2 regions of the Kitasatospora sp. NPDC059973 genome follow, and region 2 is predicted to be linked to the other one. Evidence: predicted binding sites of a transcription regulator. Region 2 holds the regulator's gene; the other holds the start of a gene.
The links. Region 2 encodes HrcA, which represses chaperone genes, less so after heat shock. Its sites were predicted from a motif close to TTNGCACTCNGNNNNNCNGAGTGCNAA; they were not measured.
Positions count from the first base shown of each region.

Region 1: groES (co-chaperone GroES) is a predicted target of HrcA. The motif match lies at 12,788-12,814, and genes of this name have one in related genera.

Region 1 is NZ_JBHWUI010000004.1:122,000-136,991, forward strand. It holds gene glmS (glutamine--fructose-6-phosphate transaminase (isomerizing)) at 1-99, shown strand, start outside; gene ACFWA9_RS02310 (NAD(P)H-hydrate dehydratase) at 883-2,469, shown strand; gene alr (alanine racemase) at 3,196-4,467, shown strand; gene ACFWA9_RS02320 (alpha/beta fold hydrolase) at 4,464-5,933, shown strand; gene tsaE (tRNA (adenosine(37)-N6)-threonylcarbamoyltransferase complex ATPase subunit type 1 TsaE) at 6,037-6,534, shown strand; gene ACFWA9_RS02330 (hypothetical protein) at 6,708-6,905, shown strand; gene ACFWA9_RS02335 (hypothetical protein) at 6,995-7,567, opposite strand; gene tsaB (tRNA (adenosine(37)-N6)-threonylcarbamoyltransferase complex dimerization subunit type 1 TsaB) at 7,742-8,398, shown strand; gene rimI (ribosomal protein S18-alanine N-acetyltransferase) at 8,512-8,991, shown strand; gene tsaD (tRNA (adenosine(37)-N6)-threonylcarbamoyltransferase complex transferase subunit TsaD) at 8,984-10,072, shown strand; gene ACFWA9_RS02355 (hypothetical protein) at 10,069-10,404, shown strand; gene ACFWA9_RS02360 (polysaccharide deacetylase family protein) at 10,465-11,403, shown strand; gene ACFWA9_RS02365 (methyltransferase domain-containing protein) at 11,416-12,591, opposite strand; gene groES (co-chaperone GroES) at 12,956-13,261, shown strand; gene groL (chaperonin GroEL) at 13,394-14,992, shown strand, end outside.
Region 2 is NZ_JBHWUI010000023.1:42,655-57,646, reverse strand. It holds gene ACFWA9_RS09290 (ribonuclease Z) at 201-1,124, opposite strand; gene ACFWA9_RS09285 (histidine triad nucleotide-binding protein) at 1,130-1,483, opposite strand; gene ACFWA9_RS09280 (PDZ domain-containing protein) at 1,667-4,987, opposite strand; gene ACFWA9_RS09275 (16S rRNA (uracil(1498)-N(3))-methyltransferase) at 5,114-5,863, opposite strand; gene dnaJ (molecular chaperone DnaJ) at 5,954-7,093, opposite strand; gene hrcA (heat-inducible transcriptional repressor HrcA) at 7,170-8,204, opposite strand; gene htpX (zinc metalloprotease HtpX) at 8,465-9,385, shown strand; gene ACFWA9_RS09255 (hypothetical protein) at 9,415-9,999, shown strand; gene ACFWA9_RS09250 (DUF3097 domain-containing protein) at 10,031-10,864, shown strand; gene hemW (radical SAM family heme chaperone HemW) at 10,922-12,151, opposite strand; gene ACFWA9_RS09240 (AMP-dependent synthetase/ligase) at 12,211-14,133, opposite strand; gene ACFWA9_RS09235 (ABC transporter ATP-binding protein) at 14,457-14,992, shown strand, end outside.

The DNA.
Region 1 (14,992 bases), on a different contig from region 2:
ACCGTGCCGCTGCAGGTCTTCGCCTGCGAGCTGGCCACGGCCAAGGGCCACGAGGTCGACCAGCCGCGCAACCTGGCGAAGTCGGTCACCGTCGAGTAGCCGATCGCCGTTCTGACTCGGGTGGTGCCCCTGCGGTGGCTGCGTCCTACCGCAGGGGCACCGTGTCGAGCGGCGGGGGGAACGGGGCGGGTCGATCAGCTTCGCTGGACGGGACCTCGTCGCGGTCGCGGTGGCTGCCGCGGTCGGCCGGCCCTTGACCGGGTCGGGCGACGTCACCGCGAAGACCATGAGGACGCCGGACGCCGGACGCCGGACGCCGGACGCCGGGAGCCGGAGCCTCCGGCCGGGAGCCGGCGCTCGATCTCGGGAAGTGCCGCGACCGGACTGATGGTGCCGCCGGGGGTGAACCGTCCGGTCGGCGCGGTCGGGCCCCGCGCGATGGGGCCACGCTCGATTGGCCACGCCCCGCGCGATCGGGCCCCGCGCGATCGGGCCCTGGTGGCCCGGAAGGTCGAACTCGATCGCGGCCTCGTGCGCTCCGTCCGGCGTGGTGTCAGGACGATGTCGCCCCCGATCGGCACGGCTCTGAAGCCGGCGGTGTTTCCGGCCCCAGGAACGCCTGGAGGACTTCCCCGGGCCCGGCGGGGCGCTCGACCGCCGGCGTGGCGACCCCGGCCCTTCTCCTTACTGCCTCTCCTTGCTTCCGCCGGCCCTCGTGGGCGACACGGTAGGTGTTCGCGAAGCGGGGGAGCACCGTGGTGGGTGGGTCTGCGGGGGGCCGAACGCGGCGTCGGCTCGTGGCAGGTGTCGCTCTGCCACGACGCGGGCGTAGCGTCGGCGGTAGTCGTTGCCGAGGGTCAGCCGAGGGTTAGGGGCTTGCGCATGCGCCGTGCTCACCGTGTCGAACAGGTCCGGGCCGCCGAGGCCGAACTGATGGCCCGGCTGCCCGAGGGCACCCTGATGCAACGGGCCGCCGCCGGTCTCGCCGCCACCTGCGCGCGACTGCTGACGCGCCGTCGCGGCCGGGTGTACGGGAGCCGGGTGGTGGTGCTCGCGGGCAGCGGGGACAACGGGGGTGACGCGCTGTACGCCGGCGCGGCACTGGCCCGGCGGGGCGCGCGGGTGACGGCGGTACTGCTCGCGCCCGAGCGCGCGCACGCGGACGGGCTGGCCGCGCTGCGGGCCGCGCGCGGGCAGGTCGTACGGGAGCGGGAAGTCGGCCTGGCCGAGTTCTCGCGCGCGGACCTGGTGCTGGACGGCATCGTCGGCATCGGCGGCCGGGGCGGGCTGCGCCCGGAGGCGGAGCTGTACGCATGGGCGGCGCGTCGGGGTGTGGTGGTCGCGGTGGACGTGCCCAGCGGTGTGGACGCCGACACCGGTGAGGTGGCGGGAGTGGCGCTGCGGGCGGACGTCACGGTCTGTTTCGGCACCCACAAGCCCGGGCTGTTGATCGATCCAGGAGCCTCCTACGCCGGTGCGGTGCAGCTGGTGGAGATCGGGTTGGAGCTGCCGACGGCCGACGTGGAGGCCCTGCAGCACGCCGAGGTGGCGGCGCTGCTGCCGGTCCCGGGAGCGGAGAGCGACAAGTACCGGCGCGGCGTCGTCGGGGTGGCGGCCGGCTCGGCGACGTATCCGGGGGCCGCGCTGCTGGCGGTCGCCGGGGCACTGCGCGGTGGCGCGGGGGCGGTGCGGTACGTCGGCACGGCGGCCGAGGAGGTGGTGCGACGGTTCCCCGAGGTGCTGGTCACCGAGGGCGGACCGGCCGGGGCCGGGCGGGTGCAGGCCTGGGTGGTCGGCCCGGGCGGCGGGGACGGAGCCCGGCAGACGCTCGGCGAGGCGCTGGCGAGCGACGTGCCCGTGCTGGTGGACGCGGACGGGCTCACCGAACTGGGCCGACTCGGCCCGCAGGCCCTGACCGGGCGGACGGCGCCCACGCTGCTCACCCCGCACACCGGTGAGGCGGCCCGGCTGCTGGCGGGGGCGGGGGCTGCGGGCACCGCACCGCCGCCGGCCGACGACCTGGCCGCCGCCCGGCTGACCACCGCGCGCCGACTCGCCGCCGCGTACCGGGCGACGGTGCTGCTGAAGGGCTCCACCACGGTGATCGCGGACCCGGGAGGCGCGGTGCGGGTCAACCCGACCGGCACCCCGTGGCTGGCGACGGCCGGGAGCGGCGACGTCCTCGCCGGCCTGGCCGGCTCCCTGCTGGCGGCCGGCCTGTCCGCGCTGGACGCGGCATCGGTGGCGGCGTACCTCCACGGCCTGGCCGGCCGCCGCGCAGCGGGGTTGGCGGGGGGAGCGGGCGCGGGTTTGGCGGCGGGTGTTGGTGTGGCGAGCGACGAGGGGGCGCTGGGCGTGCCGGGCGCCCCGGTCACCGCGTTGCAGGTGGCGGGCGCCCTGTCGGCGGTCTGGCGCGATGTGCGGTCGTCCGCGGGGGGCGATGGGGCCGTGGGGGCTGGCGAGGAATAGGTTGACCGGTCTACATAGAGGGTGGATTGCGTGGGCTCGCCTCGCCCGGAGCGGAGTGGGAAGTCGGCCGGGCCGACTTCTCGTGCAGGGGCAGCGGAGTGTGACTGAAGATGTAGACCGGTCTACATATTTGGTTGCCGGATGCCTGTGAGCCTCTGAAGAGCGGAGGCCGGAGTGGGAAGTCGGACAGGTCGACTTCCCACTCCGGCGTTTGGTCCTGGGGGGCGGGGTCGGCCTCAGAAGGTAGACCGGTCTACATATTTGCCCGTGGTGATTCGCTCGGTAGTGAGTGCGGGGGCGGGCGGCGACCGCCGGGGGAGTGAGAAGTCGGCCTGGCCGACTTCCTGTGCGGTGAATTGAAGGACGTGGACTGAAAAGGTAGACCGGTCTACATATTCCTGCCCCGGGCAACGGGCCCGGCTGAAGCACGGCGGAGCCCGGAGGGACTGGGCGGAGAAGAGCGGGAGCAGGAAGTCGGCCTGGCCGACTTCCTGCTCCCACGCCGGCACGGGTCCCGCCGCCCCGGCGGCGCCCGCGCCCCGGTGCTGCGGGTTGCGGGTGCCGCGGGTGCCGCGGGTGCTCCGGCCTCGGTGGGAACCGGTGGTGCTTCGGGGGCGTCGGGGACGAGGTGGCGGGGTGTAGGGGCGGGTCGGCAGGTGGGGGCCGGGCCGCCGCGCCGACGGGCCGTTCGGCGAGGACCATGAGACGTCTGGGAGACTGACCCTGATGACAACTGCGAACACGACCGGCACGGCCACTCTCACCGACGGCGTACGGGCTGAGGCGACCATCGATCTGGCCGCCCTGCGCGGCAACCTCGCCGCGTTGCGCGAGCGCGTCGGCGCCGCCACGGTGATGGCCACGGTCAAGGCGGACGCCTACGGCCACGGCGCGGTCCGCTGTGCCCGCGAGGCGGTCGCCGCAGGCATCGGCTGGCTCGGCACCGCCCTCCCGCAGGAGGCGCTGGCTCTGCGCGCCGCCGGGATCCGCCCCGACCAGGCCCGCATCCTCTGCTGGCTCTGGACGCCGGGCGGCCCCTGGCGCGAGGCGCTGCTCGCCGACATCGATGTCTCCGTCAGCGCCCAGTGGGCGCTGGACGAGCTGCTCGCCGCCGTCCGCGCGACCGGTGTCCCGGCCCGGGTGCACCTGAAGGCCGACACCGGCCTCGGCCGCAACGGCTGCCAGCCGCACGACTGGCCGGAGCTGGTCGGCGCGGCGCGCCGCGCCGAGGCCGAGGGCCTGCTCACGGTGGTCGGCGTCTGGTCGCACTTCGCGGCCGCGGACGAGCCCGGCCACCCCTCCATCCAGGCCCAGCTGGACGCGTTCCGCGAGGCGCTCGCGTACGCGGAGGCGGCCGGGCTGCGCCCCGCGGTGCGGCACCTCGCCAACTCCCCGGCCACCCTGCTGCTCCCGCAGTCGCACTACGACCTGGTCCGTACCGGCCTGGCGATGTACGGGCTCTCGCCCGTCCCGGAGGTCGGCTCGCCGGCCGACTTCGGGCTGCGCCCGGTGATGGCGCTGACCGCCCGGCTGGCCCTGGTCAAGCACGTGCCCGGCGGGCACGGCGTCAGTTACGGCCACCACTACACCACGCCCGGCCCGACCACCCTGGGTCTGGTGCCGGTGGGCTACAGCGACGGCATCCCCCGGCACGCCAGCGGCACCGGCCCGGTGCAGATCGCGGGCAAGTGGCGCACGGTGGCCGGTCGGGTGGCGATGGACCAGTTCGTCGTCGACCTCGGCGGCGACACCCCCGCGGTCGGCGACGAGGTGCTGCTGTTCGGCAACGGCGAGCAGGGCGAGCCGACCGCCGAGGACTGGGGCCGGGCCTGCGGCACCATCTCCTACGAGATCGTGACCCGGATCGGCGCCCGGGTGCCGCGCCGCTACCTGGGCGCGACCACCGAGGCCCCGACGGCCGACGTCCCGGCCGCCGAGGGCGTGCCGACCGAGGGCGTGCCGACCGGGGGCGCGGCGACCGAGGGCGCGAGCGTATGAGCGAGGAGGCCGGCTCCGGTCCGGTCGCGGCGGTGGCCAAGGCGGCCGGTGCGGCCTCCGGGGTGAGCCGGGCCGGTCTGATCGGGATCTCGGTCGGCGTGGTCGCGGCCGGCGCGGCCGCCGGTGTGGCGATCGAGCGGCTGACCGTCGGCCGGGCCACCCGCCGCCGGGCCCGCGCGGAGCTGGACGCCAACGCCCCGTACGGCTCGCTCCGCGGGCGCCCGTGCACGGTGACCGCCGCCGACGGCACCGAGCTGTACGTCGAGCTGGACGGCACCGGCTGGCCCGAGCCCGTCAGCGTCCGGCCCGAGGAGCACGCGGAAGAGCACCCCGCAGAGCCGGACCACGACAAGGCCGTCGCAGCCCCGGGCCCAGGCCCAGCCCCCGGTACCAGTGCCGCCGCCCGCCGCGGCTGGTTCGTCCGCCGCCGGACGGACGGCCCCGGCACCGCTACCGGCTCCGGCTCCGGCGCCGGCGACGGACCGGTCGACCGGAGCGGGCTGCCCGGTCTGCTGGGCGGCTCCGGCGCGCTGGTGCGGGCCGGCCGGCGCTCGGGCCTCGGCCCCGCCGCCGCCGTCGGGCGGCGCGAACCGCTGACCGTGGTGTTCTGCCACGGCTACTGCCTCAACCAGGACAGCTGGCACTTCCAGCGGGCCGCGCTGCGCGAGGGCATGCGCCTGGTCTTCTGGGACCAGCGCAGCCACGGCCGGTCCGAGCGCTCCCGCTCGTTCCTGGCCGGTGAACTCGCGAGCATCGACCAGCTGGGCGGGGACCTCAAGGCGGTGATCGACGCCGTCGCGCCGACCGGCCCGCTGGTCCTGGTCGGCCACTCGATGGGTGGGATGACGGTGATGGCGCTCGCCGACCAGGAGCCGGCGCTGTTCCGGGAACGGGTCGCCGGCGTCGCGCTGATCGGCACGCTGGCGGGGGACTGGGAGGCCGTGACGCTCGGTCTGCCGGCGGTCGGCGCCAAGCTGTTCAAGAAGGTCGCACCCGGGGTGATGAAGCTGCTCGGCCGCCAGGTCGAGCTGGTCGAGGCGACCCGGCGGCTCGGCGCGGACGTCAGCGCCGTCTTCTACCGGAAGTTCTCCTTCGGGGGGAAGGACGTCGACCCGGGCGTGGTGCGGTTCGCCGAACAGTTGCTCGACGCCACGCCGATCGACGTGGTGGCCGAGTTCTACCCGGTGTTCGGCGCGCACGAGAAGACCGCCGCGCTGGCGGCCCTGCGGGGCATCCCCACCCTGGTGCTCGCCGGCACCAAGGACCTGCTGACCCCGCCCGCGCACAGCGAGGCGATGGCCGAGCAGCTGCCCGGGGCCGAGCTGCTCCTGGTGGAGGACGCCGGGCACCTGGTGATGCTGGAGCGCCCGGACCTCGTCGACCAGCGGCTGGTCGCGCTGCTCAAACAGGCGGTCGACTACCGCGGCGCGGCGCCGCTGCCCTCCTCGGTGGGCGAGACGCCGTAGCGGCCCGGGCCACCGGCGCACGCCCGGCCGGGGATGTGGCACCGTAGCGGAGGCGCCCGGCGGTCGGTGCGCCGCAGTACGGATCGAAGGGCTTGAATCGCGCATGGGCTCGCACGCCACTCTCACCGTCGCCACTCCCGAGCGGATGGGCCGACTCGGCCGGGAGCTGGCCGCGCTGCTGCGGCCGGGGGACCTGGTGCTGCTCTCGGGGGAGCTGGGGGCCGGGAAGACCACGCTCACCCGGGGCCTGGGGGAGGGCCTCCAGGTGCGCGGGGCGGTCACCTCGCCGACCTTCGTGATCGCCCGGGTGCACCCGTCGCTGGTCGGCGGCCCGGCGCTGGTGCACGTGGACGCGTACCGGCTGGGCGGGGACCTGGACGAGATGGAGGACCTCGACCTGGACGTCTCGCTGCCGGAGTCGGTGGTCGTGGTCGAGTGGGGCGAGGGCAAGGTCGAACGGCTCGCCGAGAGCCGGCTGGAGGTCCGGATCGAGCGCGCCATCGGCGCCGAGGCGGACGACGACGACCTGGACCCGCGCCGGGTGCTGCTGAACGGGATCGGGTCGCGCTGGACCGGGGTGGAGCTGGCCGCGCTGGCCTGAGCCGACGAGCGCCGGCGGGCACGGACGGCGCCGACGGCCGACACAAGTGAATACCCACGGGCACGGGCCGACGCCGACGGTTGCCGACAGACTGTCGGCAAAGTGTTGCGGGCGGGGTGCCGGGCGTGATGGGATGGGTGTCGCGGTTAGGTCTGCCTAACTAGGGAGGCGCCATGTCGAGCACCACCCCCGCCCCGGAGCGCGCGCCGCGCGGTACCGGGGCCGGAGAGCCCGCCCGCAGCGTCCAGGGCGCACCGATGCGGGCCCTGCTGGCCGCGTGTGCGGCCGCGGAGGCGGTCTCCACTCCGCCGGAGCGCCGGGAGAGCGCGGCACCGGCCGAACCGGTGGCCGACACGCCCCGCGCGGCCTGACACTCGACACCCGCCCCGAACCGGGCACCGCACCCGAGCCGAATAGCGCCTCGGGCCCGCCGCCCGCCCGGCGTGCGGGGCGCGCGTCCTCAGGCGATCACGACGACCTTGGTGCCGCTCGGCGCGAAGTCCCAGAGCAGCTGCCCCTCCGCCCGACCGCTGCGGATCCCGCCGGTCTTGGTCTTCGGGTCGGCGGCGGGGGTGGCGCCGTCCACGGCCGCGCTGAAGCCGAACACCACGCCGTTCTGCTGGGCGAAGCGCACCACGTGCTCGATCTGCCGGCCGTCCGTGCCCGTGCTGGTGGCGGCCCGGCTGTACACCGGGTAGCTGCCGGGGGTCGGCTCCACCGATCCCGGGGTGACCGCGAAGGAGGCCACCACCTGCGGGTTCTTCTTGGGGTCGACCAGCCAGACGTAGTGGCTGCCGGCCGAGTAGACGACCCGCAGACCGGCCCCCGAGGTGGTCGGGAGCGCGGGGACGGTCGGGGTGGCCGAGGCGGTCGGGGTGGCCGACGCGGACGGCCCGCCGGACGAGGCGGTGGTGCTCGCGGTCGGCCCGGTGGCGCCTGCGCGGTCCTGTGCGCCGTTGGCCTGGAAGGCCAGCAGGCTCACCACCGCCAGGGCCCCCAGGGTCAGCCCCGTGACCACCACTCCAGGACCCATCTTCGCCACGTGTCGCTCCCACCGCCGTCCCAAAACCCGTCGGCCCCATCGTGCCAGGTCCGCTCGTTCCCGCCCGCACCCCGTAGGACGTGTGTTCCGAACCAGGACACCTTGTCGATCGGGCGGACCAGGACCGGAGGCGGTCCACGGCTCCGACCGGTCTAACCTTGACCCGTGCTGCTGCTCGCGTTCGACACCGCTACCCCTGCTGTCACCGCCGCCGTCCACGACGGCACGGCCGTCCTCGCCGAGACCGACCAGGTCGACGCCAGGCGCCACGGTGAACTGCTCCTCCCCGCCATCGACCGGGTGCTGCGGGAGGCCGATGTCGACAAGCACCGGCTGACCGGCATCGCGGTGGGCGTCGGCCCCGGCCCCTACACGGGCCTGCGGGTCGGCCTGGTGACCGCCGCCGCGCTCGGCCACGCGCTGGGCGTCCCGGTGCACGGCGTCTGCACCCTGGACGCGATCGCCCACCGGGCGCGCGCCGAGGGCCTCGCCGGGCAGCCGTTCACGGTGGCCACCGACGCGCGCCGCAAGGAGGTCTACTGGGCCTCGTACGACGCGGACGGCCGGCGCACCGAGGGCCCCGCCGTGGACCGCCCGGCCGAGCTGACGCCGCGGCCGCGGGCCGTCGGCGCCGGCGCGCTGCTGTACCCGGAGGCCTTCCCCGGCGCGCACGGGCCCGAGCACGTCTCGGCGGGCGCGCTGGCCGACTTCGCCGCCGCCGAGCTGGCCGCCGGGCGGGAGCTGCTGCCCAACGTGCCGCTCTACCTGCGCCGCCCGGACGCCCAGGTGCCCGCCGGCTACAAGGCGGTGCTCCCGGCGTGACCGGCCCGAACGGCGTGACCGGCCCGAACGGCGCGCACGGCCCGACCAGCCCGACCAGCCCGAACGGCGCGCACGGCCCCGACGGACCGGGCCACGGCACCACGCTGCGCCCGATGCGCTGGTGGGACATCGCGCCGGTGATGGAGCTGGAGCTGGCGCTCTTCCCCGAGGACGCCTGGTCGACCGGGATGTACTGGTCCGAGCTGGCCGAGGCCCATCGCGGCGGCACCCGCCACTACACCGTGGCCACCACCCCGGACGGCGCGATCGTCGGCTACGCCGGGCTGATGGCGGTGGCCGGCGAGGGCGATGTGCAGACCATCGCCGTCGACACGCGGCACCAGGGCACCGGCCTCGGCGCGCTGCTGCTCACCGACCTGATCCGGGAGGCCGCCCGGCGCGACTGCGCGGAGCTGCTGCTGGAGGTGCGGGTGGACAACCCGCGCGCCCAGCGGCTCTACGAGCGCTTCGGCTTCGAACCCGTCGGCATCCGGCGCAACTACTACCAGCCGGCCGGCATCGACGCGCTGGTGATGCGCCTCGACCACCCCAGTACTGACCCGAAGGACCTGAAGGAAGACCGCCATGGCTGACGAACCGCTCGTCCTCGGTATCGAGACCTCCTGCGACGAGACCGGCGTCGGCATCGTGCGCGGCACCACCCTGCTCGCCGACGCGGTGGCCTCCAGCGTCAACGACCACGCCCGGTTCGGCGGTGTGGTGCCCGAGATCGCCAGCCGCGCGCACCTGGAGGCGATGGTCCCGACCATCCAGCGCGCCCTGGACACCGCCGGCATCAAGGCGAGCGACCTCGACGGCATCGCCGTCACCGCGGGCCCCGGCCTGGCGGGTGCGCTGCTCGTCGGCGTGAGCGCCGCCAAGGCCTACGCCTGGGCGCTGGACAAGCCGCTCTACGGGGTCAACCACCTGGCCTCGCACATCTGCGTGGACCAGCTGGAGCACGGCCGCCTGCCCTCGCCGACGATGGCCCTGCTGGTCTCCGGCGGGCACTCCTCGCTGCTGCTCAGCGAGGACATCACCCGTGACGTCCGCCCGCTCGGCGCGACCATCGACGACGCGGCCGGCGAGGCCTTCGACAAGGTCGCCCGGGTGCTCGGCCTCGGCTTCCCCGGCGGTCCGGTGGTCGACCGCACCGCCCGTGAGGGCGACCCCAAGGCGATCGCCTTCCCCCGGGGCCTGAGCGGCCCGAAGGACCCGGCGTACGACTTCTCGTTCTCCGGCCTGAAGACCGCCGTCGCCCGCTGGGTGGAGGCCAAGCGCCGGGCCGGCGAGGAGGTGCCGATCGCGGACGTCGCGGCCTCGTTCCAGGAGGCGGTGACCGATGTGCTGACCCGCAAGGCGGTCAAGGCCTGCAAGGAGAACGGCGTCGACCACCTGATGATCGGCGGTGGCGTGGCGGCCAACTCCCGGCTGCGCGAGATGGCCCAGCAGCGCTGCGACAAGGCGGGCATCCGGCTGCGGGTGCCGCGTCCGGGCCTGTGCACCGACAACGGCGCGATGGTCGCCGCGCTGGGGTCCGAGATGGTCTGGCGCGACCGCGCGCCCTCGTCCTTCGACCTGTCGGCCGACTCCTCGCTGCCCGTCACCGAGGTGCACGTCCCGCACACGGACGTGCACGGCCAGGCGTACCAGGCGCTGGGCGGCGGTCGGTGACCACCACCGCCGCGATGTGGGAGGCGCGGGCCGCCGACGGCCGCGGGGCCGAGCTGTCGGCCTGGGTCCGTGAGGTCGCGCTGCCCGCGCTGCGTGGCTCGGCCGGTCTGGTCCGCGCCGAGCTGTTCGGTGCGCCGGGCGACCGGGTGCTGCTGATCACCTGGTGGACGGCGGAGCCGGTGCCCGTCCCCGAGCCGCCCGCCGCACTGACCGGCCGCCCGGTGCACCGCTGGTCCTTCGTCAGCGAGCACCTGGAGTCCAGCGAGCACCCGGAGACCTGCGCGGGCCCGGGGACCTGCGCGAACCCGGCGTCCGGGGCGGACCCGGAGTAGCGAGCTGCCGGGCCTGTCCGGGAACCGAACGGCCGGCCACTACCGTGCATAGCTGAGAGCATGCTGGACGGTAGCTGGGAGCGCGGCGCGGTGGAGTGGTACGGGCGGGGCAGGACGAGGACGTACGCGGTGGGGGCGCTGGCCCTGCTGGCCGCCGCCACCGGCTGTGGCAGCGGCGGCACGGGCGCCGGGCCCGCGGCGACCGCCGCGACGACGCCGGCGGCCGGGCAGCGGCCGTCCGCCGCGGCGAATCCGACGCCCACGGCGACACCCGCCGCGGTGCCCGCCGCCGGGGACGCGGCGGCCTGGGCGAAGTGGCACCTCACGCCGCTGCCGCCCGCCCCGCCGGCGCCGGCCGACAAGCCGGTCAAGCTCGAACGGACCGGCCCCGTGCCGGTGTTCAGCGAGGTGAAGACCACCGACAAGGTCGTCTTCGTCACCATCGACGACGGCGCCGAGAAGGACCCGAAGTTCGTCGAGATGCTGACCGACCTCAAGGTGCCGGTCTCGATGTTCCTGACCCGGGACATCGTCAAGGACAACTACGGCTACTTCAAGCCGCTCCAGGCGCTCGGCAACCACATCCACAACCACACCGTCGACCACGCCCAGATGAGCAAGGTCGCGCCGGAGAAGCAGAAGTCCGAGATCTGCGACGCCCAGTCCGCGCTGACCCAGCAGTACGGCACCGCGCCGCTGCTGTTCCGCCCGCCGTACGGGGACGGCGCCAACACCCCGGCGCTGAACACCTCGGTGCAGCAGTGCGGGCCGCGCGCGATCGTGCTCTGGCGCGAGTCGATGCAGATCCACGACATGCAGTACCAGGCGGCGGACAAGAAGCTCCGGCCCGGCGACATTGTCCTCGCCCACTTCCGGGGGCCCAAGGACCTCAAGGGCGAGACGATGACGCAGATGTTCGGGGAGCTGCTGGCCCGCATCCAGGAGCAGGGTTTCGCGGTGGCCCGGCTGGAGGACTACATCCGGCCGCCCGCCGGCTGACCGGGAGTCCGCCTACGGGAGCGCCACCGGCCGGCCGAGCATCATCAGCGGGCCCTGGTCGGTGCGGCAGAGGATCACGGTGACGCTGTTCGGCCCGCTCGGCTTCAGCTGGCGGCGCAGCTCCTCCGGGGTGATCGCCATCCCCCGCTTCTTGATCACCACGGTGCCGACGGCCCGCTCGCGCAGCAGCGCCTTCAGCTTCTTGATGTGGAACGGCAGCACGTCGGTCAGCTCGAAGGCGTGCGCGTACGGGGTGGCGACCAGCCGGTCCGAGGTGAGGTAGGCGATCTTCGGGTCGATCAGCCGGCCGTGCACCCGCTCGGCCACCTCGGCGACCAGGTGGGCCCGGATCACCGCGCCGTCCGGCTCGTAGAGGTAGCGGCCGACCGGTCCGGCCGGCGGGTCGGGCAGGTCGCCGCCGGTCAACGAGTCGCCGTGCGGCAGCAGGGTGGCGCGGTGCGGGCGGCCGGCCCCGGTGCCGAACCAGAGCACCGCCTCCTTGACGTCGCCGTTGTCGGAGACCCACTCGGCCTCCGCGTCACCCGGCACGGCCGTGTGCGGGATGCCGGGGGCCACCTTGAGCGCGCCGATCGGGGTGCGCCGGCCGGCCTCGATCGCCCAGGACAGCGGCGGGGCGTACGCCTCGGGGTCGAACACCCGGCCGCGCGAGGTGCGGCGGGCCGGGTCGGTGAAGACCGCGTCGTAGCCGGTGACGTCGACGTCGGCGACGTCCGCGCAGCGCACCTCGACCAGGTCCGCCAGGCCCAGTGCGGCGGCGTTGGCGGCGGTGGCCGCGCAGGCCGCCGGGTCCCGGTCCACGGCGAGCACCTCGATCCCGGCCCGGGCCAGCGCGAGGACGTCGCCGCCGATCCCGCAGCAGAGGTCGGCCAGCCGCCGCACGCCCAGCTCGGCGAAGCGCCGGGCCCGCCACTCGGCGACGCTGCGCCGGGTGGACTGCTCGACGCCGTTGGGCGTGAAGTACATCAGGTCGGCGTCCGCGCCGAACTTCGTCCGCGCCCGCTGCCGCAGCCGGGCCTGCCCGAACGCCGCCGAGACCAGCTCCGCCGAGTGCTCCCGGCGCAGCCTGGTCGCCAGCGCCAGCTCCTCCTCGGGCGCGAACTCGCGCAGCTCGGCGAGCAGGGACTGCCCCTCGGGGGTCAGCAGGGGCTGCAGGTTCTCGGTCTCCACCCGCTCATTCTCCCCGGTCGGCGCGCCGGGCCGCCCGGGGTCGGCCAGCCCGGGGCGGACGGACCGGACCGGGGCGGCCGGGCGAGCGCACTGGTGGAGTGGGCCCTGATCGGACGCGCACGCGTGCGGATCATCGGCGGCGTCGTACGGGAGTGCGGCCCGGCAGCCGCCCGCGAGAACCGTTTCGGGCGCGTCGTTGGCACTCTGGTTGACTGAGTGCTAACCGCGGCCTATGGTCGTCCTTGGCACTCTCCACCAGGGGAGTGCTAACGCGAAGAAGCGTGTCTGACCCCCGCGACGGCAGGCCCGTAGGTTCGCCACTACCCGTTAGACAACCCCGTAATCTCCGAAGGGGAGCTCGGACGTGACCACCAGCAGCAAGGTTGCCATCAAGCCGCTCGAGGACCGCATCGTGGTCCAGCCGCTCGACGCCGAGACCACCACGGCCTCCGGCCTGGTTATCCCGGACACCGCCAAGGAGAAGCCTCAGGAGGGCGTCGTCCTGGCTGTCGGCCCGGGCCGCTTCGAGGACGGCCAGCGTCTGCCGCTCGACGTCGCCGTCGGTGACATCGTCCTGTACTCGAAGTACGGCGGCACCGAGGTGAAGTACCAGGGCGAGGAGTACCTCGTCCTCTCGGCGCGCGACGTTCTCGCCATCATCGAGAAGTAAGCAGCACCGAGAAGTAAGACGTTCCAGCCCGCCCCGGATCCGTGTCCCAGTGACAGGGGCCCGGGGCGTGGTTGTTGGTTCACGTAGTCCGGTGGCCGGCGTGCCGGTCGCAGCCCCGAGGGAATAGGGAACATGGCGAAGATCCTGCAGTTCGACGAGGACGCCCGCCGCTCGCTGGAGCGCGGTGTCAACAAGCTGGCCGACACCGTCAAGGTGACCATCGGCCCCAAGGGCCGCAACGTCGTCATCGACAAGAAGTTCGGTGCGCCGACCATCACCAACGACGGTGTCACCATCGCCCGTGAGGTCGAGCTCGACGACCCGTACGAGAACCTTGGCGCGCAGCTCGTCAAGGAGGTCGCCACCAAGACCAACGACGTCGCGGGCGACGGCACCACCACCGCCACCGTGCTGGCCCAGGCCCTGGTCAACGAGGGTCTGCGCAACGTCGCCGCGGGTGCCGGCCCGGCCGCCCTGAAGAAGGGCATCGACAAGGCCGTCGCCGCGGTCTCCGAGCACCTGCTGTCCATCGCCCGCGAGATCGAGGGCAAGGACGACGTCGCCGCCGTCGCGTCCCTCTCCGCGCAGGACACCCAGGTCGGCGAGCTCATCGCCGAGGCGATCGACAAGGTCGGCAAGGACGGTGTCATCACCGTCGAGGAGTCCAACACCTTCGGCGTGGAGCTGGACTTCACCGAGGGCATGCAGTTCGACAAGGGTTACCTGTCGCCGTACTTCGTCACCGACGCGGAGCGGCAGGAGGCGGTCCTGGAGGACCCGTACATCCTGATCAACCAGGGCAAGATCTCCTCCATCCAGGAGCTGCTCCCGCTGCTGGAGAAGATCCTGCAGGGCGGTGCCTCGAAGCCGCTGCTGATCATCGCCGAGGACGTCGACGGCGAGGCGCTGTCCACCCTCGTGGTGAACAAGATCCGCGGCACCTTCAACGCGGTCGCCGTCAAGGCCCCGGGCTTCGGTGACCGCCGCAAGGCGATCCTGGGCGACCTGGCCACCCTGACCGGTGCCACCGTCATCTCCGAGGAGGTCGGCCTCAAGCTCGACCAGGCCGGTCTGGACGTGCTGGGCACCGCCCGCCGCGTGACCATCACCAAGGACGAGACCACCGTCGTCGACGGTGCCGGTGACACCGAGGCCGTCGCCGGCCGCGTCGCCCAGATCAAGGGCGAGATCGCCAACACGGACTCCGACTGGGACCGCGAGAAGCTGCAGGAGCGCCTGGCCAAGCTGGCCGGCGGCGTCTGCGTCATCAAGGTCGGCGCTGCCACCGAGGTGGAGCTGAAGGAGCGCAAGCACCGCCTGGAGGACGCCATCTCGGCGACCCGTGCCGCGGTCGAGGAGGGCATCGTCGCCGGCGGTGGCGCCTCCCTCGTCCACGCCGCCAAGGTGCTGGAGGGCGGCCTGGGCCTGTCGGGCGACGAGGCGACCGGTGTCGCGGTCGTCCGCAAGGCGCTCGCCGAGCCGCTGCGCTGGATCGCCCAGAACGCCGGCCTCGAGGGCTACGTCATCACCCACAAGGTCGCCGAGCTGGAGGCCGGTCACGGCTTCAACGCCGCCACCGGTGAGTACGGCGACCTGCTGAAGGCCGGCGTCATCGACCCGGTCAAGGTCACCCGCTCCGCGCTGGAGAACGCCGCGTCGATCGCCTCCCTGCTGCTCACCACCGAGACCCTCGTGGTGGAGAAGAAGGAAGAGGAGGCCGACAACGGCCAC
Region 2 (14,992 bases):
CCAATCCGTGGTCTCGTGGTGCCGCGCGGTCCTTCCGGGGCACCAGGGTACGCCGCGAGCGTGATCGCTGCGGCGGGCGGCGGGGCCGCTCCCGACGATGCTGGGGCAGATCGCGGAGCGGCGCGAACGGTTTTCCGCCCGGGACCGGTGCCCCGCCCGGGCGCACGGCCACCGGCCCGCGGCTCCGCGCGCCCGGCCGCTCACGGCCGCCGGCGGGGCGGCACGGGCACCCGGGCGAGGTCCTCGGCGAGCACGACGGTGCCGTCGAAGTGCTTGCGGGCGTCGGCGAGGTGCTGGCCGAGGTCCGGGTAGCGCTGCGAGAAGTGGGTCAGCACCAGGGTGCCCGCGCCGGCCTCGGCGGCGACCTTGCCGGCCTGGCCGGCGGTGAGGTGGCCGTGCTCCTCGGCGAGCCGGGTGTCGGCGTCGGTGAAGGTGGACTCGATGACCAGCAGGTCGGCGCCCTCGGCGAGTTCGTGGACGCCCTCGCAGAGCCGGGTGTCCATCACGAAGGCGAACCGCTGGCCCCGGCGGAACTCGCTGACCTCGTCGAGGGTGACCCGCCGGCCGCCCGACTCGATCGCTCCCCGGTGCTGGAGCCGGCCGACGTCCGGGCCGGCGATGCCGAGCGCGGCCAGCCGCTCGGGCACCAGCCGGCGGCCGTCCGGCTCGGTGAGCCGGTAGCCGAAGGACTCGACGGGGTGCGAGAGCCGGACGGCGTCCAGTGCGAAGCGGGCGCCGGGCGCCGGCAGCGGCCCCGGCCCGTCGATCGGGCGGGGGCGCAGCACGGCGGTCTCGTGGAACGCGGTGGCGTGCCGCAGCCGCTCGAAGTAGACCTCCCCGGAGGCCGGGAAGTAGATGTCCACCGGGTGCGGGACGCGGTCCAGGTTGATCCGCTGGATCACCCCGGCGAGGCCCAGGCTGTGGTCGCCGTGGAAGTGGGTGACCGCGATCCGGGTGATCTGGGTGGCGGAGACCCCGGCGTGCAGCATCTGGCGCTGGGTGCCCTCGCCGGGGTCGAACAGCAGGCCCTCGCCGTCCCAGCGCAGCAGGTAGCCGTTGTGGTTGCGGTGCCGGGTCGGGACCTGGCTGGCCGTGCCGAGGACGACGAGTTCGCGCTGTGACACGTCGTTCAGACCATGCGCTCGTTCATCGGCATGCCGCCGAGCACGTGGACGTGGGCGTGGAAGACGGTCTGGCCCGCGCCCGCGCCGGTGTTGAAGATCAGCCGGTAGTCGTCGAGGCCCTCGTCCCGGGCGACCTCGCCGGCCTCGGCGAGCAGCTCGCCGGCGATCCGCGGCTCGGCGGCGGCCAGCGCGGCGGCGTTCGGGTAGTGGGCGTGCGGGATGACCAGGACGTGGGTCGGAGCCTTCGGGGCGATGTCCCGGAAGGCGAGGACGCGCTCGGTCTTGCGCACCACGGTGGCCGGGATCTCGCCCGCCACGATCTTGCAGAACAGGCAGTCGGACTGCGGCTCGCCGGCCATCGGGGTCTCCTCGCGGTGTCGCACGGTGTCGGTCGGGGCGTACGGCCGCATGCTAGCCGAGCGGCCCGGTCGCCTGCTGGCAGTCGCGCCCGCCCCCGCGGACCCGCCGCCCGCGAGGGGCGTACGGCCCGTGGGGGGTGCCCGGTCAGCTGCCCGGGCACCCCCGCCGGACCTGCGCCCGTCCTACCCGGCGTCCTGCCCGGCGCCGTGCCCGCTCTCCTGCCCCGCGTCCTGCGGGGCGTCCGGCGCCGGGCCCTGCTCCCAGGGCAGCGGCGGCGGCGTGCTGCCCGGGGTCTCGGTCAGCGCCGCCAGGGCGATCCGGACGCCCTCGGCGAGCTGCGGGTCCTCCCCCGCGGCCCACTGGTGCGGCGCGACCGGCACCTCGACGTCCGGGTCGACGCCGTGGTTCTCCACGCCCCAGCCGTAGCCCTCCAGCCAGAACGCGTACTTCGGCTGGGTGACCAGGGTGCCGTCCACCAGGCTGTACTTGCTGTCGATGCCGATCACGCCGCCCCAGGTCCTCGTCCCGACCACCGGGCCGAGCTTCAGCGCCTGGATGGCGGCGTTGACGATGTCGCCGTCCGAGCCGGAGAACTCGTCGGCCAGCGCCACGATCGGCCCGCGCGGCGCGTCGCCGGGGTAGGGCACCGGGTTGGCGAGGTCGCGGGCGACCGTCCAGCCGACGATCCGCCGGGCCAGCTTCTCGATCACCAGCTGCGAGGTGTGGCCGCCGCGGTTCTCCCGGATGTCGACGATCACGCCCTCCCGGGCCATCTCCGACCGCAGGTCGCGGTGGATCTGGGCCCAGCCGGTGCTCTGCATGTCGGGGATGTGCAGGTAGCCGAGCCGCCCGCCGGACAGCTCCCGGACGGCGGCCCGCCGCCCGGCCACCCAGTCGTGGTAGCGCAGCGGCTCGTCGTCGGCGAGCGGGACGACCACCGGGTACCGGCGGTCGGTGCCGTCCTTGCCGGCCACGGTCAGCTCGACCGGTTGTCCGGCGGTGCCGGCCAGCAGCGGGGCCGGGCCGGCGGTCGCGTCCACCGGGCGGCCGTTGACGGCCAGCACCGCGTCGCCCGGGCGGACGGCGGCGCCCGGCGCGGCCAGCGGCGAGCGGGCCCGCGGGTCCGAGGACTCGCCGGGCAGGATCCGGGCGATCCGCCAGACCTCGCCGTCCTTGACCAGGTCGGCGCCGAGCTTGCCCTGCCGGCGGGCGGCCTCGGTGTGGATGCCGTAGGGCTGCACGTAGGCGTGCGAGGTGCCCAGCTCGCCGTGCACCTCCCAGAGCAGGTCGACCAGGTCGTCGTGCGAGCCGAGCCGCTCCACCAGCGGCCGGTAGCGGTCGAGGATCTCGGCCCAGGGCAGGCCGCCGAGGTCCGGGCGCCAGAAGTTGTCGCGCATCAGGCGGCCGTTCTCGTCGTACATCTGCCGCCACTCGGCGGCCGGGTCGACGGTCACCCGCAGCCGGTGCAGGTCGACGTCGATCTCGTCGTCGTCGCCCACCGCCTTGTGGTCGGCCGGGACGATCCGCAGCTCACCCTCGTCCAGCACGGCGACCCGGGTGCCGTCGCCGCTGACCGCGAACTCGTCGAGCCCGTCGACCAGTTGCTCGACCCGGCGCTTGCGCAGGTCGAACCGCTCCAGGGTGGGGCGCGGCTGCTCGTCCTCCGGCGTGGCCGCGTCGTCGCCGAGCTCGCCGGTGAGCGGGATCCGCGTCCAGAGCACGCCGTCCTTGGCGGCCGCCAGCTCGCCGAACCGGCCGCCCTCGACCGGGAAGGGGATGATCCGGTCGGCGATCCCGTCCAGGTCGACCCGGGTGGCGGGCGGGGCGTCGGCCGCCCCCTCCTCGCCGTCCGCCTTCTTGCCCTTGGGCTCGTCGTCCTCCCCGCCGGCCGGCCGCCCGGCCCGGCGCGGGCCGAACGGGGAGGGGGTGTCGGCGGCCAGGGTGACCAGGTACGGGCGGCAGCCGTTGGGGAACGACAGGTCGAAGACGTGCGAGTCGTAGACCGGGTCGAAGTTGCGCACCGAGAGGAAGGCCAGGTGGCGGCCGTCGGCGGTGAAGGCCGGCGAGGTGTCGATGAAGCGCGCCGGGGTGACCTCGCCGACCGTGCGGGTGGCCAGGTTGGCCAGCACGATCTGGCGCAGCGACCAGGCCCCGAAGCCCGGGCTCGGCCGCGACCAGGCGAGCCAGGCGGAGTCCGGACTGAACGCCAGCCCGCTGACCTCGCCGTCCGTGCTGCGGTCCAGCTCGTGCACCGTCCCGTCGGCGAGCGACACCAGGAGGACCCGGCCGTCGTGCGCGCCGACCGCCGCCTGCTTGCCGTCCGGCGAGACCGCCAGCGCGCGGACCCGGCCCAGCTGTCCGCCGGCCAGCCGGCGGCGCTCCTCGCCGAGCACGGCGGGGGCGTACTCGACGGCGTCCTCGCCGTCGGCGTCGGTCACCCAGAGCACGCCCTGCGCGCCGTCCTCGCCGGGCACCACGTGGGCCCGCCGGGCCCGGACGCCGGGCGTCTCGTCCAGCACCCGGGCGGGGCCCTCCCGGTGCGGCAGCCAGTGCACGCTGCCGCGCACCACCACGGCGCCGGCCCGGCCGGTGCGGTCGGGGGCGGCGCTCTCCAGCCAGTGCGCGGCCGGCACCGGGCGGGGCCGCCGGCCGGCCCGGGGGCCGGACGGCCGGACGTCCAGCCGGCGCGGCTCGGCGCCGTCGAGGTCGTCCAGCAGCCAGAGGTCACCGGCCCGGTGCCAGATCACCCGGGTGCCGTCGCTGGTCGCGCCGCGGGCGTAGAAGCCCTCCGGGGAGGTGGTGTGGCGGCGCAGGCCGCTGCCGTCGGGAAGGCTGGAGTAGAGCTCGCCGACGCCCTCGTGGTCGGCCAGGAAGGCGATCCGGGCGCCGCCGGGCGCGTCGACCCAGAGCGGCGCCTCGATGTGCCCGTCCAGCTCCTCGTGGACGCGGGCGAACCGTTCGGCGCCGATCCAGAGCTTGCCGACCCGGCCGCCCCGGTAGCGCTTCCACCGCGCGGGCTCCGCACCGGCCGCCGAGAGCAGCAGCACCCGGTCGCCGCCCGGCTCGTACGCCACCCCGCCGACCGGCCCGTACGGCAGCCGCCGCGGCTCGCCGCCGTCCAGCGGTACGGCGTGGGCCCAGGTGCGGCGCAGGGTGGCCTGTCCGGCGGAGGTGGTGGCGACCGGGCTGCCGTCGGCCGTCCAGCCCTGCAGCTGCGTCTGGTCGCTGCCCCAGTACGTCAGCCGCCGGGACGGCCCGCCGTCCACCGGCGCGACGTGCACCTCGGGCGCGCCGTCCCGGGTGGAGACGAAGGCGATGTGCCGGCCGTCCGGCGAGAAGCGCGGGCGGCGGACCGGGACGTGATCGGCCGTCAGCCGCCAGGGCCGGCCGCCGTCCAGCGGGGCGAGCCAGACGTCGTTCTCCGCGACGAAGGTGATCAGGTCACCGTGCAGGTGCGGATGGCGCAGGTAGGCGCCGGCAGGGGTGCTCGGGGATTCGCTCACAGCCGCACCCTACGCACCCGCCGGGGCGGCGCGCCTCCGGTTTCGCGCAGGCCGCCCCCTACGGGGGACGAACCGCCGGGGAACGAACCGCCGGAGGACGAACGGTCCGTGCGGCGACCGGCCCGCTCAGCCCCAGCGGCCGGTGCGGCCCAGCAGCAGGGCGCCGGCGGCCACTCCCGCGGTCGAGGTGCGCAGCACCGAGGACCCGAGCCGGTACGGCCTGGCACCGGCCTCGGCGAAGGCGGCCAGCTCCTCCGGGGAGACCCCGCCCTCGGGGCCGACCACCAGCACGATGTCCCCGCCGCCGGGCAGCGCGGCACCGGCCAGCGGCTCGGCGCCGTCCTCGTGCAGCACCGCGGCGAGCGCGGCCCCGGCCAGGACGGGCGCCAGCTGGCGGGTGGTGGCGAGTTCGCGGACCTCGGGGAAGCGCAGCCGGCGGGACTGCTTGCCCGCCTCGCGGGCGGTGGAGCGCCACTTGGCGAGCGCCTTGGCACCGCGCTCGCCCTTCCACTGGGTGATGCAGCGGGAGGCGGCCCAGGGGATCACCACGTCCACGCCGACCTCGGTCATGGTCTCCACCGCCAGCTCGCCGCGGTCGCCCTTGGGCAGCGCCTGGACGACGACGATCCGCGGCGCCGGCTCGGCCTCCCGGCGGACCGCGGCGACCGTCACCTCGACGGCGTCCTTGCCGTGCACGGCCGTGACGGTGCCGTCGGCGCCCAGGCCGAGCCCGTCGGCCAGGGTCACCGCCTCGCCCGGCTCCAGCCGCTTCACGGCGGCGGCGTGCCGCCCCTCCGGGCCGTCCAGCCGGACCACCGCGCCGGGGGCGGCGGAGGCGAGCTGCGCGGTCTCGACGACGAACACGGGCGCGGTCATGGCGGTTCCTGGAGTGGGGGTGGGGGGACGGACGGGGGAACGACGGCGCCCGGTGACCCGCCGGGAGCGGGGCACCGGGCGCCGGTACGGTCAGCGGCCGTTGAAGGCGTCCTTCAGCCGGGAGAACAGCCCCTGCTGGCCCGGCGCGAACTGGCCGGAGGGCCGCTCCTCGCCGCGCAGCACCGCGAGCCGGCGCAGCAGGTCCTCCTGCTCGGGGTCGAGCTTGGTGGGCGTCTGCACCTCGACGTGCACTATCAAGTCGCCCCGGCCGCCGCCGCGCAGATGGGTGATGCCGCGGGCGTGCAGCGGGATCGACTGGCCGGACTGGGTGCCGGGCCGGATGTCGACCTCCTCCAGCCCGTCCAGGGTCTGCAGCGGCACCTGGGTGCCGAGCGAGGCGGCCGTCATCGGGATGGTGACCGTGCAGTGCAGGTCGTCGCCGCGGCGCTGGAAGGTCGGGTGGGTGCTCTCGGCGATCTCGACGTAGAGGTCGCCGGCCGGGCCGCCGCCGGGGCCGACCTCGCCCTCGCCGGCCAGCTGGATCCGGGTGCCGTTGTCGACACCGGCCGGGATCTTCACGGTCAGGGTGCGGCGGGCCCGCACGCGGCCGTCGCCGGCGCACTCCGGGCACGGGGTCGGCACGACGGTGCCGAAGCCCTGGCACTGCGGGCAGGGCCGGGAGGTCATGACCTGGCCCAGGAAGGACCGGGTGACCTGGGAGACCTCGCCCTTGCCGCGACACATGTCACAGGTCTGCGCGGAGGTGCCGGGGGCGGCGCCCTCGCCGCTGCACGTGGTGCAGGTGACGGCGGTGTCGACCTGGAGTTCCTTGGTGGTGCCGAACGCGGCCTCCTCCAGGGTGATCTCCAGCCGGATCATGGCGTCCTGGCCGCGCCGGGTGCGCGAGCGCGGGCCGCGCTGACCGGCGGCCGCGCCGAAGAACGCGTCCATGATGTCGGAGAAGCCGAACCCGGCCGCGCCCGCGCCGAAGCCGCCCGCGCCTCCCCCGTTGGGCGAGAGGGGATCCCCGCCGAGGTCGTAGACCTGCCGCTTCTGCGGGTCGGAGAGGACCTCGTAGGCGGCGTTGATCTCCTTGAACCGCTCCTGCGTCTTCGGGTCGGGGTTGACGTCCGGGTGCAGTTCGCGCGCCAGGCGCCGGAACGCCTTCTTGATCTCGTCCTGCCCCGCATCCCGTCGGACGCCGAGTACCGCGTAGTAGTCCGTGGCCACCAAATGCTCCGCTTGTTCCGCCTGTAGAAGTGCTTGCGACTGGTACCGGTGTCATCCGTGGGACACCGGTCGTTCCCTACGACTCGGCCAGGATCTGGCCCACGTACCGTGCCACCGCTCGCACCGCCCCCATTGTGCCCGGATAGTCCATCCGGGTCGGACCGATCACACCCAGTTTGGCCACGCTCTCGTCGCCCGAACCGTAACCGACCGAGACGACCGAGGTGGAATTGAGCCCTTCGTACGCGTTCTCCCGGCCGATCCGGACCGTCATCCCGGCGTCCGCCGTCTCACCCAGGAGGCGCAGCAGGACGACCTGCTCCTCCAGCGCCTCCAGCACCGGCTGGATGGTGAGCGGGAAGTCGTGGCCGAAGCGGGTCAGGTTGGCCGTGCCGGCCAGCATGATCCGCTCCTCGTTCTGCTCGGCGAGCGCCTCGAAGAGCGTCGCCAGGACGATGGTGACGGCCGGCCGGTCCACCGCCTCGAACATCGCCGGGAGCTCGTCCAGCAGCCCCGGCACGTCGGGCAGCCGGACGCCGACGGCCCTCGTGTTGATCTTGGCACGGAGGTCCGCGAGGACCACCTCGCCGACCGGACCCGGGCAGTCGACCATCCGCTGCTCGACCCGGCCGGTGTTGGTGATCAGGACCAGCATGACCTTGGCCGGAGCCAGCGCGACCAGCTCGATGTGGCGCACCGTGGAGCGGGAGAGCGAGGGGTACTGGACCACCGCCACCTGCCGGGTGAGCTGGGCGAGCAGCCGGACCGTGCGGGCGACCACGTCGTCCAGGTCCACCGCGCCGTCCAGGAAGTGCCGGATCGCCCGCCGCTCGGGCGCGCTCATCGGCTTGACCTCGGCGAGCCGGTCGACGAAGAGGCGGTACCCCTTGTCGGTGGGGATCCGCCCGGCGCTGGTGTGCGGCTGGTGGATGAAGCCGTCCTCCTCCAGCGCGGCCATGTCGTTGCGGACGGTGGCCGGGGAGACCCCGAGGTTGTGGCGTTCGACGAGAGCCTTGGAGCCGACCGGCTCCTCGGTGCCCACGTAGTCCTGGACGATGGCGCGGAGCACGGCGAGCTTGCGTTCGTCGAGCTGGCGGACCTCACCGGCCATGGGGCACGCACCTCCCTCTTCGCACGTTGTCCGTGGTGACGTGTGTCGTTCCGGCATGGTGCGGTCCGCCGGGCGGACCGCGGCCTTTGGCACTCTGAACAGAGGAGTGCCAGAACCGTACCTGCCAGTGTAAGGCCCGGGTCCGACGGCAGGAACGGCACCGCCGGGGTGATCCTGCCCGCATCGCGCGGCGCGCGGGTGATGCCGCGGGACCGGCCGGGTGGCAGCATCGATAGCGAACGGCGAACGGAGGACCAGCGATGTCGACCTCGGGCCAGCCCACCCGCTTCGCCCCGGACCGCGGCCTGACCGGCCGGATGGTCGGGACCATGTTCGTGATCGGGCTCCTGTACGTGGGTTTCACCGGCCTGCTGATCGCGCTGCTGCGCGGCGCCTGGCCACTGATCGTGCTGATCTCCGGCGGGCTGTTCGTGGCGCAGTTCTGGTTCAGCGACAAGATCACCGAACGGGCGATGGGCGCCCACCGGGTGACCCCGGAGCAGTACCCCCAGCTGCACGGCACCGTCGACCGGCTCTGCGCCCTCGCCGACATGCCCAAACCCCGGGTGGCGGTCGCCGACAACGACATGCCGAACGCCTTCGCGACCGGCCGCAACCCGCAGAACGCGGTGGTCTGCGTCACCACCGGGCTGCTGCGGCGGCTGGAACCGGAGGAACTGGAGGGCGTCCTGGCGCACGAGCTGTCGCACGTCGCCCACCGGGACGTCGCGGTGATGACCATCGCCGGCTTCCTCGGCGTACTGGCCGGGGCGATGACCCGGATCGCGATGTACGGCGGCTTCATGGGCGGCGGCCGCAACAGCAACGACTCCAACGCCGCGATCGCCGCGCTGGTCATCCCGCTGGTGTCGGTGGTGGTCTACGCGATCAGCTTCCTGCTGACCCGGCTGCTCTCCCGCTACCGGGAGCTGGCCGCCGACCGGGCCGCCGCCCAGCTCACCGGCCGGCCCAGCGCACTGGCCTCGGCGCTCACCAAGGTGACCGGCCAGATCGCCGCGATCCCGACCAAGGACCTGCGCCAGGCCCAGCCGTACAACGCCTTCTACTTCGCCCCCGCGCTGAGCGCCCGGGAGGCCGCCTCGCAGCTGTTCTCCACCCACCCCTCGCTGGAGAAGCGGCTGGAGCAGCTGGCGAAGATCTCCACCCAGCTCGGCCGCTGAGCCGACGACCCGCCCCGGAGGGGACCGCCGTGGGAATCCTGAACGCACTGTTCGGCCGCACCAAGCCCGTCCGGCCCGACCTCGACCAGCTGTTCGGCGTGCCCTCGGCCGCGCTGACCCTGGAGGCGGCGGCCGGCTTCCGGCCGACCGGCGTCGGGTCGGTCTGCTTCTCCTCGGTCGAGGGCGGCGCCTTCGTCGAGGTCGAGCGGCAGGTCCGGGCCCTGCTGGACGCCGACACCGAGCGCGGCGGCGTCCCGGTGGAGGCCTCCAAGGACGCCTACGGCTACTCCTGGCTGCTCGCCCGGCACACCCCCGAGGAGCTGCCGGAGCTGGTCAACGACCTGCACGCGGTCAACAGCGAGCTGGAGGGGAACGGCTTCGGCCCGCAGCTGCTCTGCTCGCTGGTGGCCTTCCGCGGCGCCGAGGGGCAGCCGCTGGCGCTGGTCTACCTGTACAAGCGCGGCACCTTCTACCCGTTCGCGCCGGTGCCGGGCGGCGGGGAGAAGCGCGACAGCCCGCTGGAACTGCAGGTCAACGCCATGCTGGGGAACGACCTGCGGCTGGAGAAGGACCTCACCCGCTGGTTCCCGGTCTGGGGCGCGCCGGGCCTGTGACGCCCCGTCGGGCCTGCCTATAGTCACCTGCATGCGCAGCCGCCAGTACGGACCCGACCTCACCCCGCCGTGGAAGCGGCAGCAGCCCGCCCCCGAGGTGCCCGCCGACCGGGACCTCGTGGTCGAGGAGGCCGCGACCGGCTTCTGCGGCGCGGTGGTGCGCTGCGAGAAGACCGCCGAGGGTTTCACCGTCACCCTGGAGGACCGGTTCGGCAAGCGGCGGGTGTTCCCGCTGGTGCCGCGCGGCTTCCTGCTGGAGGGCCGGACCGTCACCCTGGTCCGCCCCGCCGCCGCCGCGCCGGCTCCCCCGCGCGCGCCGGGCCGGACGGCCTCCGGCTCGGTCGCCGTCCCCGGAGCGCGGGCCCGGGTGGCCCGGGAGTCGCGGATCTACGTCGAGGGGCGGCACGACGCCGAACTGGTCGAGCGGGTCTGGGGGGACGACCTGCGGATCGAGGGCGTCGTCGTCGAGTACCTGGAGGGCATCGACGACCTGCCCGCGATCGTCGCCGACTTCGCCCCCGGCCCGGGCCGCCGGCTCGGCGTCCTGGTCGACCACCTGCTCCCCGGCACCAAGGAGCACCGGATCGCCGCCCGGGTCACCGGCGACGCCGTGCTGGTCGTCGGCCACCCGTACATCGACGTCTGGCAGGCCGTGAAGCCCTCCTCCGTCGGCATCCCCGGCTGGCCGGACGTCCCCTACGGCGAGGACTGGAAGGGGGGCGTCTGCCGCCGCCTCGGCTGGCCGGCCGACACCCCCGCCGCGTGGAAGCGGATCCTCGCCTCGGTCGACTCCTTCAAGGACCTGGAGCCCGCCCTGCTGGCGAAGGTCGAGGAACTGATCGACTTCGTCACCCTGGAGGACTGACCGGTCAGCCGTGGGCCCGCGACCGCGAGCCGGCGGCTGGCACCACGGCAACGACTCTCAGTCCACCAGGTCGCGGACCACGGCGTCGGCCAGGAGGCGGCCCTGGAGGGTCAGGGTGGCCCGGCCGCGCTCGTGGGTGGTGCGGTCGAGCAGGCCGTCGGCGAGGTGCCGGTCGGCGGCCGCGCGGCCGGTCGCCGTGAGCAGGTCCAGCGGGATGCCCTCGGCGAGGCGCAGTTCGAGCAGGATGCGCTCGACCCGGCGGTCCTCGTCGGTGAGCCGCTCGCGGCCCTGGGCCGGGGTGCGGCGCTCGGCGAGGGCGCGGGCGTAGCCGGCCGGGTGCTTGGCGTTCCACCAGCGGACGCCGCCGACGTGGCTGTGCGCGCCGGGGCCGGCGCCCCACCAGTCGCCGCCGGTCCAGTAGAGCTCGTTGTGGCGGCAGCGGCCCTGCGGGGTGGTGGCCCAGTTGGAGACCTCGTACCAGGAGTAGCCGGCGGCGGCGAGCGCCTGCTCGGCGATCAGGTAGCGGTCGGCGTGCACGTCGTCGTCGATCATCGGCAGCTCGCCGCGCTTGACCCGGGCGGCCAGCTTGGTGCCGTCCTCGACGATCAGCGAGTAGGCCGAGACGTGGTCCGGCCCGGCGCCGATCGCGGCGTCCAGGGAGGCCCGCCAGTCGTCGTCGGACTCGCCGGGGGTGCCGTAGATGAGGTCCAGGTTGACGTGCTCGAAGCCGGCCGCGCGGGCCTCGGCCACGCAGGCCTCCGGGCGGCCCGGGGTGTGGTGGCGGTCGAGCAGCCGCAGGACGTGCGGCCGGGCGCTCTGCATGCCGAAGGAGACCCGGTTGTAGCCGCCCTCGCGCAGTTCGGCGAGGTAGGCCGGGTCGACCGACTCGGGGTTGGCCTCGGTGGTCACCTCGGCGTCGTCGGCGAGCCCGAACTCCGCCCGGATCGCCGCCAGCATCTTCACCAGGTCCCGGGCGGGCAGCAGGGTGGGCGTGCCGCCGCCGAGGAAGACGGTCCGCACGGGCAGGTCGGTGTCGCCGAGGACCTCGCGGGCCAGCCGGATCTCGGCGACCACGTTGTCGGCGTAGGTCTCCTGGGAGGCGACGGCGCCGGAGGAGCGCAGCTCGGTGGCGGTGTAGGTGTTGAAGTCGCAGTAGCCGCAGCGGCTCGCGCAGTACGGCACGTGCAGGTAGAAGCCGAACGGCCGCGACCCGAGCCCGGCGAGGGCGTGCGCGGGCAGGGAACCGTCGGACGGCACGGGTTCGCCGTCGGGGAGTGCGGAGGGCATGACCCCATTGTCCCGTACGGCCCCGGTGATCATCGAGGCCGTACGGGACGACGGACGGATCAGGCCTCGTTCGCGCCCGCGTACATCTCGGTGACGGCGTCCGCGTACGTCCGCTCGACCACCGGGCGCTTGATCTTCAGGCTCGGCGTGAGCTCGCCGTGCTCGATGTCCAGGTCGCGCGGGAGCAGGGTGAACTTCTTGATCGTCTGCCAGCGCTGGAGGTCGCCGTTGAGGCGCTGCACGAAGCCGTCGACCAGCTGGTGCACCTTCGGGTCGCCGACCACCTCGGCGTAGGACTTGCCGGCCAGGCCGTGCTCGGCCGCCCACGGCATGATCACCGACTCGTCCAGGCCGATCAGCGCGGTGCAGTAGTTGCGGCCGTTGCCGATCACCAGGATGTTGCTGACGAACGGGCAGACCGCCTTGAACTTGCCCTCCACCTCGCTCGGCGCGACGTACTTGCCGCCGGAGGTCTTGAACATGTCCTTCTTGCGGTCGGTGATCCGCAGGAAGCCGTCCTGGCCGATCTCGCCGATGTCCTCGGTGTGGAACCAGCCGTCCGGCTCCAGCACCTCGGCGGTCTTCTCCGGCAGGTTGTGGTAGCCGCGCATGACGCCGGGGCCGCGCAGCAGGATCTCGCCGTCCTCGGCGATCCGGATCTCGCTGCCGGGCAGCACGGTGCCGATGGTGCCGACCCGGAGGTCCTCGGCGGGGTTGACGCAGATCCCGGCCGAGCTCTCGGTCAGGCCGTAGCCCTCCAGGACTGGCACGCCGACACCGGCGAAGAAGTAGCCGATCTCGGGTGCCAGCGCGGCACTGCCGGAGACCGAGCCGCGCATCCGCCCGCCGAACGCGGCCCGGATCTTGGCGTACACCAGCTTGTCGGCCACCGCGTGCCGCACCCGCAGCCCCAGCGGGGCGCTGTCCTGCCCGGTGGCGATCCGGTTGGCCTGGGTGACCCGGGCGTAGTCGCGGGCGGTCTTCGCCGCCCACATGAAGATCTTGTACTTGGCGCCGCCCTCGGCCCGGGCCTTGCCGGCGATGCCGTTGTAGACCTTCTCGAAGATGCGCGGCGCCGAGGCCATCATGGTCGGGCGGATCACCGGCAGGTTGTGGATGATCCGGTCCACCCGGCCGTCCAGCGCCATCACGTGACCGGTGGCGATCTGGCCGCAGATCAGGCTCTTGCCGAACACGTGCGACAGCGGCAGCCACATGAACTGCACGTCGTCCGCGCGCAGCAGCCCGCTCTCCTCCTGCGCCCGCCCCTGGTACGCCCAGCAGTCGTGGACCAGCCGCACGCCCTTGGGGCGGCCGGTGGTGCCGGAGGTGTAGATCAGGGTCGCCAGCTGCTCCTTGTCGAGCGCGTCGACGGCCCGCCGCACGGCGTCCGGGTGCTGCTCCAGGTACTCGGTGCCGAGCTGCTCCAGCTCGGCCAGGGTGAGCACGTTCAGCCCGGGCGCCCCGGCGACCGGGCCGGTGCCGTCGAAGAGGACGGCGGTGCGCAGCTCGGGCAGCTGGCCGAGCTCGCCGACGACCTTGGCGAGCTGCTTCTCGTTCTCGACGAAGATCGCCCTGGAGCCCGAGTCGGAGAGGATGTAGGCCGTCTCGTCGGCGTTGGTGCTCGGGTAGACGGCCGTGGTGGCCGCCCCCGCGCACATGTTGCCGAGGTCGGCGATGACCCACTCCAGCCGGGTGGAGGACATCAGCGCGACCCGGTCCTCCGGGCTGATGCCCAGCGACAGCAGGCCGGCGGCCACCGCGTACACCCGGGTGGCGGTCTGCGCCCAGGTCAGCGAACGCCACTGCTCGGCGCCGGGGGCGCCGTCCGCCGCGTGCTCGTCCACCGGGACGGGGAAGCGGTAGGCCTCACCCGCCGGCGTGGCGGCGACCCGCTCCAGGAACAGGTGGGCGACGGAGGCGGGCCGCCCGGCGACGATGTCGGCACGGCCGGAGTCGATCAGGGACTGCGCGGAACTCAACGAGGACCTCCGGGGGCGGGTGGCCGTCTGAGGGATGTCGCGGCGCCCGTGGGGGCGGTCGCCGGGCCCCCGGGCAATCGATCCGATACCGGTGAGTAACAAGGGGGCAATCAGCAGCCTAGGGGGAAACCGGTCATTCCGTAAGAGGGTGAGGACAGCTGGCACACTGCCGAGCCGCCGGTGCACGGCGCAACCGGGCCCGCCGGTGCGTTCAGCAAAGGACTGGACAAACCTCGGGGCGCGGGGCCGGAATCAACTGTGCGAGTCCACAGAAGCATGAGAATTGGGATGCGAACCCCACTGCCGAAGACAAGAGTGTGCCAGTGCTGATCAGACTGCTGAGGGCGTACCTGCGCCCGTACTCCCGACCGATCTCCCTGCTGGTGCTCCTCCAGCTGGTGTCCACGCTCGCCCTGCTCTACCTGCCGACGCTGAACGCCGACATCATCGACCAGGGCGTGGTCAAGGGCGACACCGGTTACATCCTGCGCATCGGCGCTGTGATGATCGCCGTCACCGTCGCCCAGGCGCTCTGCTCGATCGGTGCCGTCTTCTACGGCGCGCGCACCGCCATGGCGTTCGGCCGGGACGTCCGGGCCGCCGTCTTCGACCGGGTGCAGACCTTCTCCGCCCGCGAGGTCGGCTCCTTCGGCGCCCCCTCCCTGATCACCCGGACGACCAACGACGTCCAGCAGGTCCAGATGCTGGCCCTGATGACCTTCACCCTGATGGTCGCCGCGCCGATCATGTGCGTCGGCGGCATCGTCATGGCGCTCAACCAGGACGTGCCGCTCTCCGCGCTGCTGCTGGCCGTCGTCCCCCTGCTGGGCGTCGTGGTCGCCCTGCTCGTCCGCGCGCT